Regions from separate parts of the Tenacibaculum singaporense genome, predicted to be linked through region 2. Evidence: riboswitches for the same ligand, from Rfam matches in the RefSeq annotation. Region 2 holds a riboswitch; the other holds the start of a gene.
What was found. A riboswitch is a leader RNA that binds a small molecule or an ion and turns the genes downstream of it on or off. The one in region 2 is predicted to bind cobalamin.

Region 1: another riboswitch for cobalamin. It lies ahead of D6T69_RS09275 (TonB-dependent receptor plug domain-containing protein); the one in region 2 lies ahead of D6T69_RS15360 (acyl-CoA thioesterase).

Annotation. Positions count from the first base shown of each region.
Region 1 is NZ_CP032548.1:2,096,664-2,100,089, reverse strand. It holds gene D6T69_RS09275 (TonB-dependent receptor plug domain-containing protein) at 1-1,507, opposite strand, end outside; cobalamin riboswitch at 1,539-1,733, opposite strand; gene D6T69_RS09270 (ABC transporter substrate-binding protein) at 1,743-2,681, opposite strand; gene D6T69_RS09265 (bifunctional adenosylcobinamide kinase/adenosylcobinamide-phosphate guanylyltransferase) at 2,783-3,286, shown strand; gene cobT (nicotinate-nucleotide--dimethylbenzimidazole phosphoribosyltransferase) at 3,290-3,426, shown strand, end outside.
Region 2 is NZ_CP032548.1:3,400,874-3,404,299, reverse strand. It holds gene mnmD (tRNA (5-methylaminomethyl-2-thiouridine)(34)-methyltransferase MnmD) at 1-510, shown strand, start outside; gene D6T69_RS15365 (tRNA1(Val) (adenine(37)-N6)-methyltransferase) at 728-1,447, shown strand; gene D6T69_RS15360 (acyl-CoA thioesterase) at 1,488-1,913, opposite strand; cobalamin riboswitch at 2,175-2,361, opposite strand; gene D6T69_RS15355 (DJ-1/PfpI family protein) at 2,473-3,228, opposite strand; gene D6T69_RS15350 (NAD(P)/FAD-dependent oxidoreductase) at 3,236-3,426, opposite strand, start outside.

The DNA of each region.
Region 1 (3,426 bases), 1.3 Mb from region 2:
CCCCTATCTCTTTCTTATAACTTACAAAAGTTTCTACACCTTTATTTATTACATCGTTTACGTTTCTTGGTCTCCACAAATTACTACCCCCTGTTGGTAACCAAAGAATTTTATCATTAATATAAATATAAAATAATGTAGATGTTATGTTTAAGTTTTTCTTTTTAAAAGAAACTCCTAACTCCCCTTGTTTTGAGCTTTCAGGTATTAAGTTTAAATTTCCAACTACAGGCCAATACATTTCATTATAAGTAGGAACTCGATAATTTGTTGAAAAATTGGCTAGAATGTTTAATTGATTAGTTAATCTATATTCTCCTCCTACGAATAAAGACAGAGGCACATTAAAATCTGAATTAATTTCTTTTCTAACTTGTAAATTCGTTATTAATTTTTCAATAGGCTGATATTTAACACTACCCACAAACGCTACAGAATTTCTTGTTTTGGTATTAATATCTGTATTCTCACCATTAATGTTTTCGTACATCGTTTTATAATTAAACGATAAAACATTAGATGGTTTATAAGTTAAAGAGTGATTTAATAAAGCAGTTTTAGACTTACCAAAACTGTAATTTTCAGCATCTTTATTCCCGTAATACCTATATTCCTGCGTTAGGTAAGCTAAGTTTAGTTCTTGTTTAAACTGAGAAGAAAATGCATATTTCCACTGTAGTAAGTTTCTTTGATTAAAATCTTCATTTCGTTCACTTCCAGCAGACGGGTTCGGCAATCCATCAGAAAACAAACGATTTCCATAGTAGGCAGTCGAATAAAACGATAAAGAATTTGTAGGACTAAACTTATAACCTATGACAAAATTAACTCCATAGTTTTTGTATTTACCATTTTCATTAGTTAGTAAATCACCTTCGCTATCTTTATAACGTTCATCTATGTATGTGTAATCATTATCGGAATAATTAAACGTAGAAGCTAATTTTATACTCCACTTACCTGTTCCTGCTGAACTTTTAAAGAAATTAGACGTTGTATTGTAACTTCCGTAAGAAGTAAACAAATTAAACTTTTGATGATTCTTAAACAACAACTCATCATTTAAATGAACAGTTCCTCCAATAGCACCAGATCCATATTCAGTACTATTTCCCCCACTTTGCACAACAATATTATCACTTATACTCGCAGAAAGTGCGTTAAAATCTGTTTGTCCGCTTCCTACAGCATTTATAGGTACTCCATTCCATAACACCAATGTATTTGAAGCCGATGTTCCTCTAAAACGTGCAGTACTCACGCCTCCATTACCATAATCTCTAAAAGCTATTGGGCTATTATATCGTAAGAGGTTAGTTAAGTTGATAGGGTTTTTAGTTTGTTCTTTAGCTCCTATCTTTAATTCTTTCGTAGCAATGCGTTTTTTTTCTACATTTCTCTTCCCGTTAACTATTACCTCTTTTAATTTGTTAATAGCTATTGTATCTTTTTGAGAAAAAAGATTAATTGTAAAAAACAGTATGAATATTGTTATTATTTTCTTCATTATACATTAAACTTTTATCCCGAAAGTTTTAATTAAATTATAATAATTGGCAGGTCTCCTGGCTTGCGTCTTGTAACATACCTTCCCATTAAAAAAACAGTGGTTTGAGTAATTGTTACAAGCTTAATAGCTTACAGTTGCGGGAACAGCTTCGGTTTTACACCGAATTCCCTTTTAATTTTCTTTAATAGATAATTAAAGAAAAACCAAAAATCACGGCAAATGTATAGTATTCTTATAAATTAGCAACCATCAAATCATGATAATTTGCGAATTTTGTTTGTAAGTTTTCTGGAAGGGTATAATAAGCTGGATGAATCATTTTTGCCAAACATTCAATTCCTTCCACCAAAGTACCAGCAGAAGATTGTGTAAACATGGCAAAGTCGGCAATATATACTTGTTTATTTTTTACCGCTCTTAAAGACGTCCATTCTTCTCTCTCTTCTAAAAACTTCATGTCTTCAAGTGTTCTCTCAATTCCGTATCCGCAAGGAGCGATAATCAATACCTCTGGATCGTATTTTACAATTTTATCCCAAGAAATTACAATACTATCTCCTGATGGATGCGATAACAAATCAATACCACCTGCATACCCTATTTGATGAGGAATCCAGTGTCCGCAATTAAACAACGGATCAATCCACTCTAATAACATCACACTTTTTGATTGGATTCTATGTTCACGTTGCACATCTACAATATCATAAATACGCTTTTTCAATCCACTTACATACGCTTCTCCTATTGCTTCCTGCTTCATAGCTTTTGCAATGGTTAACGCATTATCAAAAACATCTTCTAAAGAGTTCGGAGTAATAGAAATTAATTTAGGAACCTTTGGTAGTTTGTAAGCTGATTTTGCCACAGATTCTGTATCTATCTGGCAAACATCACATACATCTTGTGTAAAAACAATATCTGGTGCTATGCTTTCTAAAACAGGTTCATCAACATAATACAACGTCTTTCCTTCTGCCTTGGTTTTAGAAAAAATAGCCGTTATTTCTTTACTAGTTAACACTTTTCCTTCTAACTTATATCGAACAGCTACTTCTTTTTCTTTTAAAGCTACTTCTGGGCACTCAAAAGTTATTCCGTTTAAATAATCTTGTAACCCCATGTCATAAATCATCTGAGTTACTGCTGGCATAAAAGAAGATACTGTCATAATTCGCGGTTTTAGTTCAGCAAAAATAAACAGTTCTCTATTTTAATTTGTTTTTTATTAAAAATCTTTCCAATCTTTGTGTCAACATAAAATGCGATTTCATGATATATTATATCTCAGGAGGTGAACGCTCAGGTAAAAGCAGCTATGCTCAAAAGCTAGCAGAATCTTTATCTGACACCCCTATTTACCTAGCCACCTCTCGTATTTGGGATGAAGATTTCAAGCAACGAGTTGACAGACATATTTCTGATAGAGATGAACGTTGGACCACTGTTGAAGAAGAAAAATGGTTAAGTAACGTAATTTCTGAAAAACAAACGGTAGTTGTTGATTGTGTTACACTCTGGTTAACTAACTTCTTTGTGGATACAAAATATGATATTGAAAAGGCGCTAGAAATTGCTAAAGAAGAAATCAACAAGTTGGTTGAAATTGACGCCAATATTATCATCATTTCTAATGAAATTGGTATGGGATTACATGCCAATTCTGAATCTGGAAGAAAGTTTACACAACTACAAGGTTGGACGAACCAATACATAGCAAAATTGGCTGATAAAGCAACTTTTATGGTATCTGGTCTCCCTTTAACTTTAAAATAACACATGACAACAACAATAACTCCCCTATCAAGAGATTTACAAAACGAACTTCAAGAAGAAATTAACTTCAAAACCAAACCTATTGGTGCTTTAGGAAGTTTAGAAAAGATCGCCATGCAAATTGGTTTAATTCAAAATAC
Region 2 (3,426 bases):
GTTTCTATTCTAGAAATAGGCTTTGGTACAGGACTTAATTCTTTTATCACGTTATTGGAAGCTAAAAAGGAGATTGATTATGTTGGAGTAGAGGCATATCCTGTAGCTAAAGAAGAAGTAGCAAAATTAAATTATGTTGCGGAGTTGGACGCCGATGACAAAAGAGAATTTTTTGAAAAAATTCACGAAGTTTCTTGGGAAGAAAAACACAACATTACTCCCAATTTTTCATTAACTAAGCGTAAACAGTTTTTTGCTGAAATTACTGATGAGAATTATTTCGATTTAATTTATTTTGATGCTTTTGGAGCAAGAGTACAACCTGACTTGTGGACAGAAGATATTTTTAGAATTATGTTTGCTGCGCTAAAATCAGAAGGTGTCTTGGTAACTTACTCAGCAAAGGGAAATGTAAGACGAGCAATGCAAGCAGTAGGTTTTGATGTTGAACGTTTACCTGGGCCTCCAGGTAAAAGAGAAATGTTACGAGCTACGAAAGTAGGCGAGTAATATTCAGCGTAGCTAAATGCTTCTCGGAACAAAAGTTAGGAAGTAATATTTTACGTAATTAGTGTAGAAATTAGAAAACAAACAAGTGGAATTTAAAAGACGTTTTGGTAACCGAAAAAGAGGAAATCCTAAAAGAGGGTTATTCTTAGTGATTTTATTAATTATTGTGTTGTATTTGTTCTTCAATGCAGAAAAAATTCTTGGAAGATTTTTATAAATGAAACCATTTAAATTTAAAGAGTTTATAGTGCATCAAGATAAAACAGCAATGAAAGTTGGTACTGATGCAGTATTGTTAGGTGCATGGTGTAATTTAGGAGATTATCCAGATACAATGCTAGATGTTGGTTCAGGTACAGGTGTTATTTCATTAATGTTAGCGCAACGAAGCGATGCCATGACTATTGATGCAGTAGAAGTAGATGGAGATGCTTATGAACAAACTGTAGAGAATTTTGAGCAGTCTGATTGGGGAGATAGACTCTTTTGTTACAATGCTTCTTTTGTAGAGTTTGCAGAAGAAATGGCAGAGGAAGAAGAAGAGTATGATATAATTATATCTAACCCGCCATTTTATACTGATAACTACGAAACAGAAGATGTAGCACGAAACAAAGCACGGTTTACGAGTTCTTTGTCTTTTGAAGAGTTATTAAAGGGAGTTAGTGAAATATTGTCCGAAAACGGAAGGTTTTCAACCATTATACCATTCAAAGAAGAAGAAAGCTTTATAGAACTAGCTAAAAAGCATAATTTATACCTAAACAGAGTTTGTCGAGTAAAAGGAACTCCTACTACTGAAATCAAACGTAGTTTATTAGAATTGTCTTTTGTAGAGAGTACAATCCAAGAAGAAGAGTTGATAATAGAAACAAAAAGGCACCAGTATACTGATGCCTATATTAATCTCACTAAAGATTTTTATTTGAAGATGTAATCTTTTATGAGGTTATACTTTCAAAATTTCTGTTTAGTTTTTAGTTATGTTCTTGTGAGGAATGTAGTTCTTCAGTGCCAGTTTTTATGACAGCAATAGGATTTTTGTTTTCATCAATAGCAACAAATGTAAATTCACCTTCAATGGCTTTTTCTCTGTGATGAGAGTACATCTGTTCAGTAAAAATTTTAACGGTGACTTTTAAACTTTTGTTACCTATATAACTTACTTTTCCTACTAATTCAATAATAGTTCCAGCAGGGATAGGCTTTTTAAAATCAATTTTATCACTATTTACGGTTACAACTTTTTGCCTACAGAATCGTGTTGCAGTAATAAAAGCAACTTCATCCATTAATTGCATGGCAGTTCCTCCAAAAAGGGTGTCATAGTGATTGGTTGTATTTGGAAATACAGCTTTGAAAATACGTGTTTCCGAATTTGCTATTTTTTCTTCTGTGGTCATTTTTAATAAATGTTAGGTGATTGAGGTAGCTGCTTTTTCATTTATATCTAGATATAAAGAAATAGAATTACTACGCTCTTTAAACTTTTATAATTAAATATTAATTTCAAAAGTTCTTTTAGATGCTTCGCAATGCTAAAAAACGATAAGATGTTTGAGGAGAAATAATGACATACCAAAAAGGCACAGCATTTCATAGAAGAAAGTGTGCGTTAAAAATATATCATCGGTATGACCCAAAAGCTTCAAATCGCGAAAGCATTGTCAATATCCGAATAGGCAGGTCTCCTGACTTATAACAGCTTTTATCATCCTTCCCGCTTTTGGCAGTGGATATACTAGGATAAAAACTTTTGGTGTGTTACTTACAGTTGCGCGACAGTTCGTGATTTGCACACGATTCCCTATTAATCTACAGCTAAGTAAAACCTTTCCGGTTGATGAAGTATGTAAAGAACTTATCGGGGTAAATGTATGTATTATTTTTTTAGAACTGGTAATAAAAAAAGCATCAATAAATTGATGCTTCATTTTGAAAAAGAAAATTTATAACTAATGTTTATTTTTTCCAGTTTTTAAGTTGGTCCAAGTATAGATAGCTTTCAACAAATTTTCTATGTTCTGTATTTGTCATAATTTCGAGAAGTTCTAACGCTGAAATATAACTAGCTAAATTTCCGTTTGAAGATAAAAACTTACCATCCTTAATAAAAGTCACTACGCTGTCGTTTTGCACTTTTAAATTTGGATAGTCTTTTTGTAGTTGCTCACCGCCGCCAATCCATGTTACAATTTTATGACCATCTGCTATGCCAGATTTACCAATTAAATTAGCTCCAGCACAATTACTAACAGTGTATTGGGTTTCTTGATTTTTTGTTTTTATAAAATCTACAACTTTATTATTGTGTACTTGTGCGTACATGTCGTATGCACTTGGTACAAACAAAGCTGTTAGTTTAGGGCAGTTTTCAAAAGTATAGTCAGGAACAAAATGCATTCCTTCTTCAGTAGTAATGGGTTTAGCTGTTTCAGCAATAGCTATTACATTAAAAAGTTGTTTGCCATCTTTGTTTGGTTTTCCAAAAACATCTGATGTTGCTATAACTTCTCCTTGTAAAACCCCATTAAACATTAAAAGTCCAATAGTTGGTAAATCAGGATTAAATGGCTTTAGGTGTTTAGTTAGTGTGTCAGATGGAGATATAACTTGTTCAACTTCTTCTGTTTTTTTATTGGTTTTCGATTTTTCTGAATTACAACTAACAGTAATAATTGTAAAAAGTAGTATTACTACAATGCTTAAATTTTTCATGCGTATTTTATTTAGTATCTCTTTGAGTAGGTTTAATAATCATTCTAAAATATTGGTCTTTATATATGTAATAGCCTAACCAGTTGTATAAAGTTCTTACTTTATTTTTGAAGTTAACAAGCCCCATAATATGTACAAAAATCCAAATTAACCAAGCGACAAAACCTTTTAAAGATTGTTTTTGTCCAGGAAAATCAA